Regions from separate parts of the Bacillus sp. LQ01 genome, predicted to be linked through region 3. Evidence: predicted binding sites of a transcription regulator. Region 3 holds the regulator's gene; each other region holds the start of a gene.
What was found. The regulator Rex, encoded in region 3, represses fermentation and respiration genes when NADH is low (regulators of the CRP and FNR family bind a similar motif). The targets are predictions, from matches to a motif close to TTGTGAAATATTTCACAA.
Positions count from the first base shown of each region.

Region 1: the regulator Rex is predicted to act here: its motif matches at 1,652-1,669, upstream of adhE (bifunctional acetaldehyde-CoA/alcohol dehydrogenase).
Region 2: the regulator Rex is predicted to act here: its motif matches at 1,450-1,467, upstream of AC22L0_RS21170 (L-lactate dehydrogenase).

Region 1 is NZ_JBYEZL010000002.1:489,596-492,794, reverse strand. Features, by position in the region: gene adhE (bifunctional acetaldehyde-CoA/alcohol dehydrogenase) at 1-1,456, opposite strand, end outside; gene AC22L0_RS14880 (bifunctional cystathionine gamma-lyase/homocysteine desulfhydrase) at 1,720-2,853, opposite strand; gene AC22L0_RS14875 (O-acetylserine dependent cystathionine beta-synthase) at 2,857-3,199, opposite strand, start outside.
Region 2 is NZ_JBYEZL010000003.1:93,164-96,362, forward strand. Features, by position in the region: gene AC22L0_RS21165 (PTS sugar transporter subunit IIC) at 1-385, opposite strand, end outside; gene AC22L0_RS21170 (L-lactate dehydrogenase) at 408-1,358, opposite strand; gene AC22L0_RS21175 (spore coat protein) at 1,604-1,852, opposite strand; gene AC22L0_RS21180 (hypothetical protein) at 1,866-2,051, opposite strand; gene AC22L0_RS21185 (CPBP family intramembrane glutamic endopeptidase) at 2,198-2,911, opposite strand.
Region 3 is NZ_JBYEZL010000012.1:7,976-11,174, reverse strand. Features, by position in the region: gene AC22L0_RS28820 (ABC-F family ATP-binding cassette domain-containing protein) at 1-762, opposite strand, end outside; gene AC22L0_RS28815 (redox-sensing transcriptional repressor Rex) at 950-1,579, shown strand; gene AC22L0_RS28810 (YdiK family protein) at 1,609-1,800, opposite strand; gene AC22L0_RS28805 (CPBP family intramembrane glutamic endopeptidase) at 1,797-2,546, opposite strand; gene groES (co-chaperone GroES) at 2,925-3,199, shown strand, end outside.

The DNA.
Region 1 (3,199 bases), on a different contig from region 3:
CACGTGAAATGTTAGGCATATTTGCTAAATAAGCTGTAGCATGTTTTTCAAAATAAATTTTTGGTGGCAGTTTGAACCACTGCATATTCTTTTTTCTATTTGCCAGCCTTTTTATATTTAATAAATGAGTCGCTGTTACATTTTGGGAAACTGAATTCTTTCCGTATGAACCACAACCAAGTGTAAGTGATGGAATAAATCCATTATATATATCCCCTATTCCACCTTGTGATGAAGGTGCATTTACAATGAGACGGCAAGCTTTCATACGTAACCCAAATTGCTTTTGCACATCTTTATTTGTAGAATGGATAACTGCTGAATGTCCTAAACCACCGAGGTTCAACATTTCTTCGCAATATGTAAATCCTTCTTCTAATGAATTTGCCTTCACACAAGCTAATACTGGACTCAGTTTCTCACGGGATAACGGATATGCTGCTCCGATACCTTGAATTTCAGCTACAAGCATTTTTGTATGTCCAGGAACAGTGATCCCAACTAAATCGGCAATATACTGTGCGGATTTCCCTACAATATCACTATTTACTGCACATGTATTTTCATTTATAACGAGCTTTTCTAATTTTTTTCTTTCTTCTTCTGTTACAAAGTAACAACTGTTTTCAATCATTTCTGTTTTAACATCATCATAAATTTCTTTATCGACAATGATTGCTTGTTCCGATGCACAAATCATACCGTTATCAAATGTTTTTGATAAAATTAAATCATTAACAGCTCGTTTTACATGTGCTGATTTTTCTATATAACACGGTACATTACCAGGACCAACGCCTAACGCTGGTTTTCCAGTAGAGTAAGCTGATTTCACCATACCAGCGCCTCCAGTTGCTAGAACGAGTGCTACACCATCATGGTTCATCAATTGTTTCGTCGCTTCAACAGACGGTCTTTCAATCCATTGAATACAGTGTTTTGGTGCACCAGCTTTCATCGCTGCATCATATACGGTTTTCGCTGCTGCCACAGAACATTTTTGTGCGGAAGGATGAAATGCGAAAATAATTGGATTTCTTGTTTTTATCGCAATTAACGCTTTAAACATTGTTGTCGACGTTGGATTCGTTACTGGTGTTACTCCAGCTACTACACCGACAGGTTCCGCGATTTCTATTATTTCTTCATGAGGATCTTCGTGAATAATCCCTACCGTTTTATCTTGCTTTATACTATGCCAAATATATTCAGTGGCAAAAATATTTTTAATGCATTTGTCTTCATATACACCACGGCCAGTTTCTTCAACTGCCAATTTTGCTAGCGGCATATGTTGATCAACACCTGCTAATGCCATTTCATGAACAATGTTGTCAATTTCCTCTTGTGTAAAACTTTCTAATGCTTGTAAAGCTTGTTGACCATTATTTACTAGCGTATCAATCATCTTTTTTACTTCCTGCATTTCATTTACAACTTTCTCTTTGACTACCATGTGAATTTCCTCCTATTCTACTATTACGGTCCTTATATGTCCCTGTAGGTCAAAATAAGTCCCAATTAACACAAAAAAATAGAGATGCTTTCCTACATGAATTTCATTGTTTGTGAAAAGTTTCACAAGTTTGTTCGTGAGTAACGTTTCCTGAATTCAATATACATGAAATCATTTCGTTTGTGTATGTCTATTTTGTGAAATGTTTCACAAAAAGACGTAATAAAAAAACGCACTGCTAATATAGAGCAGTGCATTTTTTATTATGCTAGCGCTTGTGCTAAATCTTCAATTAAATCTTCACCATCTTCAATACCGACAGAAATACGAATTAATGTATCTGTAATTCCTAATTCTTTGCGGCGATCAGCTGGGATTGATGCATGTGTCATTTGAGATGGAATAGAAATTAAACTTTCTACCGCTCCTAAGCTTTCAGCAAGTGTAAAGTATTGTAGTTTCTCAAGTACTTTATTTAATGTTTCTTCACTATCTACATCAAATGAGATAATAGCACCAAACCCGTTTGCTTGTTCTGTTGCTAATTCGTGATTTTGATGTGATTCAAGACCTGGGTAATATACTTTATTTACTTTTGGATGATTATTTAAGAACTCAGCAATAGCACGTGAATTCGTTTCATGTTCTTCCATACGAATTCCTAATGTTTTTAAACCGCGAAGTAGTAAGAAGCTATCTTGTGGCCCAAGAATACCTCCTGTTGAGTTTTGTACAAAGTGAAGATCTTCTGCTAGTTGTGGGCTATTTACAACTACTAAACCTGCAACTACATCACTATGACCTCCTAAATATTTCGTTGCACTATGAAGCACAATATCTGCTCCTAAAGAAATCGGCGACTGCCAATATGGCGTCATGAATGTGTTATCAATAATTGTTAATAGGTCTTTCTCTTTAGCAAGAGTAGATATTTTCTTAATATCAGTAATTTTTAGTAGTGGGTTCGTTGGTGTTTCCACATAAATTGCTTTCGTATTTGGACGAATCGCTTCTTCAACTTCCTCTAAGTTTGTTGTATCTACAAATGTATGCTCAATACCGAAACGGTTTAATACTTTCGTAATAACGCGGTATGTTCCGCCATAAACATCATCTGTTAAAATAACGTGGTCACCTTTTGAGAACAACATAATTGTCGCTGTAATAGCAGCCATTCCTGAACCAAATGCAAATCCAGCATGCCCATTTTCTAATACAGCAATCATTTCTTCTAAAGCTGCACGTGTTGGGTTACCTGTACGTGAATATTCATATCCTTGATGCTTACCAACTGCTTCTTGTTTGTACGTACTTGTTTGATAAATCGGTACGTTTACAGATCCAGTTGAAGGTTCTCCTATGCGAATACCATGAATTAACTTTGTCTTTGCTCTCATTTTTTATTCCCATCCTTTGTATATGTCTTTACTTAAATAGCGCTCACTACTATCAGGAAAAATCGTTACAATATTTGTACCTGGTGCTGCCTTCTCTGCCTCCAGTAAGCTCGCATGAAATGCTGCTCCTGAAGAGCTCCCAACGAGAAGTCCTTCTTTTTGCGCTAATTCTTTCACTCGTAAAAATGCATTTCGATCAGAAATCGTATGAATTTCATCAAAATAAGATGTCTTCAAAAATGGCGGGATAAATTCCAGTCCAATTCCTTCGGTCTCATGTGAACCAGCCTTACCACCATTTAAAATAGATCCTTCTGGCTCTACGATAACTGTTTTAATATCTATA
Region 2 (3,199 bases), on a different contig from region 3:
GAACGAGCATCATATCTAACGCAGTTTTTCCACTTAAACGTTTACCAATATATACAGCTAAAGTTGCTGTTAATAATGCACCGATTGGCTCACCTGTTTTAATAATTAGACCAGCTTCAGTAATTGAAATGGATCCGGCACCAATTGCTCCGGCTACCATCGCTGAGAAGATTACAAGACCGTTTGCACCGAGCATAAAAGCAATTCCGGCACCAATTGCCGGTGCCATTAGTGATTTTGCAACAACTCCGATTGTAATAAGTAATGGTATATCAACAATTCTTCCTATATTTTCGATCAGTAAACCAATTCCGAGGGATACGAAAATACCTTGTGCGATTCCAGCAGATGCTTTAAATACACGAGACATTATATATTCCTTCATTTGTTTCACCTTCTTCTATAAGTTAGTAACCAATTGTTTTCATATAATCACGTAAAATATCGTTTGATTTTGCGAATCGAGATTCTTCATCCTCTGTTAAATTGAGTTCTACAACTTCTCTTATACCGTCTCTAGTAATAATAGCTGGTACTCCTGTACAAATATCATATTCACCATACTCACCATCTAAAATGGCTGATACAGCAATGACACGGTGATCATCATTAAAGATTGAACTCGCAATATATGCTAGAGAATTTCCAATTCCGTAATAAGTAGTTCCTTTACGTTTATAAATTTCCCAACCAGCTTTTGCAGTCTTCTCAACAATTTCATCTAAATCTATTTCACCAAATCGTTCTTTTTGTTCTTCTAAAATTTGCAGAATTGGCTTTCCACCAACAGTTACATGAGACCAAGCAACCATTTGAGAATCACCATGTTCTCCTAATGAATACCCATGAATACTACGAGGGTCTACATGTAACATTTCAGATAAAATTGTTCTTAAGCGAGAAGAATCTAATGATGTACCTGTACCGATTACGCGATTTCTAGGTAATCCAGATAATTTCCACACTTCATATGTAATAATATCAACTGGGTTCGATGCAAGTAAGAAAATACCATCAAATCCACTTTCCATTACGCCGCCAACAACACTTTCCATAATCTTCGCACTCGCTCCTAAAGTATCTAAGCGACTTTGCCCTGGTTTTGGTGCTGGCCCTGCTGTAATAATAACAATGTCCATATCTTTGCAGTCTTCATAGCTTCCTGCATATACTTTTGTTCTTGTATTTGTAAAGTTAATGCAATGTGATAAATCCATCGCTTCCCCAACTGCACGTTCATGATTTATATCAATTAATAATAGCTCTTCGCAAATTCCTTGATTTACAATGGAATACGCACAACTTGATCCAACTAATCCAGTACCGATAATTGCAATTTTTCTTGTATGTCTTTTCATAGCAATCTCTCCTAATTGATCATATAATCTATTTCTTTTGCTCTTTACACTCCTAATTATAGAGGTTATCACGATAGAAACCATGGATACTTTGTGAAATATTGAACAAAGTATTTGTCCTTTTTGCGAATTGTTATATTCCATTTTCGTCATATTTGTTACAATTGGAAAAATATTTATTATGTATTTATTGACATATAAAAAAAGAAGACGAGCGAATAAATTCGCTCGTCTTCTTTTTCCTGTTATTCCGCACTTAATTGACTTTTTAATTGCTGCACAATCATTGGATTCGCAGGTGCTGCCGGTTTGTAATAACTTTTTTGCTTTGCGTACTCATACATATTACGTTGGCGCATCTCATCTTGATTACGAATTTGAATTAACGTTTGATGTAACTGCTCATTATCAGACTGAGCAATATAATTTGCATAGCTTGTTAAACTTGCATTTAATCCTGCTAAATAATCATTTACCATATCTTTTTCATTCATGTTCCGCTTCCTCCTATCCTAGGAAAGTCATTAATTGCTGTTTCGTATTTCGTGCATCTTGCGCATCCTTTTGTAACATTTGTTTCAATTGTGGATCTGTACACGTTTCTGCATACTGCTCCAACTTGTTAATAATTGTTGCGTGTCCACCAATTAAATGACGTAAGTTTTCTACTTCAAGCTCTGTTAAATTTTGCATGGAATACTCCTACCTTTCTTTATTCGTTCACTGTTAGTATTTAGCTATTTTTTGATTGTATACATGAATTAACTTTTTCACGTGCATACAAAATAAAAGATGAATAGCTAAGCCATTCATCTTTTATACTGGTTATGTATTTATTTTTATAGAGATACAATCATACTTATACTCACAAGTAAGTTCCATACAATGTGTAAAATAATACTAGGTATAATAGATTGCGTCTTTTTGTATAACATTGCAAATACCATTCCCATAATCGTTGCTGTAATTAGAAGACCTCCATGAAGAATTCCAAAAATGAAGGAAGAAATAATGATACTAACTAAAAAATTATATCTCTTTTCTAAAAATCGATATAAAATACCTCGAAATAGAATTTCTTCTTTAATCGGTGTAATGATAGCAACACTTAACACATATATAATACTTTGTATGCTATTTTGAAGCCTTAAACTCCCTAATTGTTCCTTTTGTTCCGCTGCACTTTCAAAACTAAACACATGTAACATTAAATATTGTGATACTGCAATGATAATAAAACCAATTAATAGATATAAATATGTCTTTCCACTCTTCAAAACGGATACATCCCAAATAGATTTAATAAAATGAAAAACCGGTTTATAGGCTAATAAAACGATAGCAACAACAATTGCATCGAATAAGAGTAAATAATATCCTTCTAATTTAGTACTTAATGCTTCTTCTCCATAAATCTCAAAGGCTAAACCAAGAAATAATCCTCCTAGGAGTGAAATCCCTATAATCATTGCTATCATTACAAATAGATTTTTATATGTTATATTCTCGATTTTTCTTTCCACACTATACGCTTCTAACACTGTTTTACTCACAATATCCCTCCAGTTATTCTCATTTACCTTATTAAAATCCTTGAATTCTAATATAGGGATAATATAACAAAATTTACAAAAAGAATAATATGCAATTTTACATATTATGAAAACTTTATATTTTATAGTTTTAGGGATAGGATGGCTATGCAATAATTATTATATGAAATTTCAAAAAACACTTCCTATCCACCATAATCCTCGCATCATATAAAACTTATTAGTTAAAGGAGCAATAAACATGAAAACACATGACTTCCTTACAGAAATCCAGAAGGGCTCTGAGCC
Region 3 (3,199 bases):
TAAGTCTAAATATTTACTGTAGTTACCAACAAATCGTCTGCTTTCTTTATTTGAAATTTCATATACTTGTGTAACGAGTTTGTCTAAGAAATAACGGTCATGTGAAACGATTAATATTGCGCCAGGATAACCTTGTAAATATTGCTCAAGCCACGTTAATGTTTCGATGTCTAAATGGTTTGTAGGCTCATCCAAAATAAGTAAGTCTGGTTTTGTTAATAATAATTTCCCGAGAGCTAATCTTGTTTTTTGCCCGCCGCTTAAAGTAGAGATCGTCGTCTGGTGCGTTTCAACTGGGAAGCCAAGGCCGCTTAAAATGGAGCGAATATCCGCTTCATATTGATATCCACCTTGATCTTTATAATTGAGTTGCAATTGGTCATAATCAGCTAACAATCTTTCATATGTAGCTTCGTTTGAAAAGTTTTCTTCTTTTCCCATTTCTTGCTCAAGTCTTCGAAGTTTTGTCTCCATTTGCTGTAAGTGGGTAAAGACGGTTAGCATTTCATCCCAAATTGTTAAAGACGTTTCTAGTCCAGTATTTTGAGCTAAATATCCGATTGAGACATCTTTCGGTTTTATAATTTCGCCACCATCATGAGATAATTCACCAGCGATAATTTTTAATAATGTAGATTTGCCTGCTCCATTCCTTCCAACTAATGCGATACGATCTTTTGTTTGTACTTCCAATTTTATGTTTGCAAGAATCGTTTCTGCACCGTATAATTTCGAAAGCGCGTTTACTTGTAATAAAATCAATGTTTTCACCTCAAATAATTTCTTAACTTTGCCATGTTTATATTTCTCAATCATACTAAAAATAGTGTATAGTTTAAAATAAAGAGAGAATACTTCTTCTCTTTATTATACAAGGAATTTAATGAGTGCTAAACTTCTGTATTTGATTAAAGTATATGAATAAAGATAGGAAGAGAGGAGAGGTCATATGGATCAGCAAAAGATTCCACAAGCCACTGCTAAAAGATTGCCTCTATACTATCGATTTATCCAAAACTTATCTCTTTCTGGTAAGCAGCGTGTTTCATCGGCCGAATTGAGTGAGGCAGTAAAAGTAGATTCCGCAACAATACGAAGAGATTTTTCGTATTTTGGAGCGTTAGGGAAAAAGGGATATGGATATAACGTAAATTATTTATTATCATTTTTCCGCGAAACACTTGATCAAGATGATATAACACGTGTAGCACTTATTGGAGTAGGTAATTTAGGGACCGCTTTCTTACATTATAATTTCACGAAAAACAATAATACAAAAATTGAAATGGCATTTGATGTTAGTGAAGAGAAAGTTGGAACAGAAATCGGGGGCATTCCTGTATATCATTTAGATGAATTAGAAGAGAGATTATCAAATGATATACAAGTGGCAATATTAACAGTACCGGCTACAGTAGCACAAGCTGTAGCAGATAGATTAGCTGAAACGAGCGTGCACGGTATTTTGAATTTCACACCAGCGCGATTAAACGTATCAGAGAATATTAGAATTCATCATATTGACTTAGCTGTAGAGTTACAAACATTAGTTTACTTTTTGAAAAACTATCCACAATAAAACGCAGAGGAAGCGACCTCTGCGTTTTATTATTGTTTCTTCTTTGTGAATTTAATTAATATAAGGCGAAGTGCCAAATTAAAATCAATTGTTGCCATAACTGCAAATAGTATTGTCCACATATTCCAGATTGTATCTGTCACGTTCGTAATGGCGAAGCGTGTAAAGATACATCCAAGAAGGAAGTATAGTGCAGCCATGAACAATGGTGAGTTTCTCATACAAAAAATCCTCCGATAAAGCCTTGCATTTTTTCAGCTTCTTTAATCATTTCTTGAATTTGTTCATTGCTCATAAAAATTTGCCCAATAGCGACCAATGTATTCATCGCAACATGAGCTGCAATCGGAACGATAATCCGTTTCGTCTTCACATATAAGAAGGCGAATACGAGCCCCATAGCAGTGTATACCAATAAATGAGTAAAATCAAAATGAATTGCTGCGAATACAAGCGAACTAATGATAGCTGCGATAAAGAAGTTAAACTTCTTATAAAGTGCACCAAATAAAATTTTTCTAAATACGATTTCTTCTAAGATAGGTCCAATTATAGATACAACAATAAGGAACCAAGGGGTCGTTCTTGCAATCTCCATCAGTTTCATTGTATTTTCTGAACCTTGTTTAATTCCTAGCAGCTGCATCTCGATCATACCGGCAACTATTTGTGAAAAGAAAGCCAAGAAGAACCCGATGAAAATCCATCCAATAGTAGCTGGAGCAGAAGAGCGCTTTGGATCTAAATGCCTGTCACGAATATCTGTTCTAAGTAACCAAAGTACGATACATAATGCAACAAAGAAGCTAATAATTGCCCAGTGTCCCGTTATGATTTGTCCTTTTTCCTCAATGGTAAATCCTCTATTATCATAGAGTCCTGTTTTTAGGAGAAGTGGCAATCCAACAACGCCAGATAACTGCATTAAAATGTATGTAACGATAATCCACCAGTATTGTTTCTTCAAATGGTTTAACCATCCTTTCTAACTATAGTGTATGAGATAAGTTAGGATAACATGTAAATATGCTACCTACGATATAAACCTCACTTGAATTATGTTTTTTTCGTAAATCCTTATTTGAAATTATAATAGAAGACAGGAGAAAGTTGTGTGTGTAGCGAAAACAACTTAGGGTGTCCTTTCATATTGTAACATACGAGCAGTGGAAACAACGATTCATATAGTAAAGGCAGTATTCTATATAGTGATTTGCGAAAAAATTATGATTTTTTTACTTGCAAAAGAAATTGAGATTATTTATTATTATAAGTGTGTTAGCACTCGGATGACTTGAGTGCTAATAAAAGAAATTTACATAACAAAATGAGGAGGTTATTGTTCATGCTAAAGCCATTAGGTGATCGCGTTGTAATTGAGCTTGTTCAAGCAGAAGAAAAAACAGCAAGTGGTATCGTATTACCAGATACTGCAAAAGAAAAACCACAAGAGGGTAAAGTTGTTGCAGTAGGTACTGGTCGAGTGCTTGAGAATGGTGAGCGTGTTGCTTTAGAGGTAGCAGCAGGTGATCTTATCATCTTCTCAAAATATGCAGGTACTGAAGTGAAATATGAAGGTACAGACTACTTGATTTTACGTGAAAGTGACATTTTAGCAGT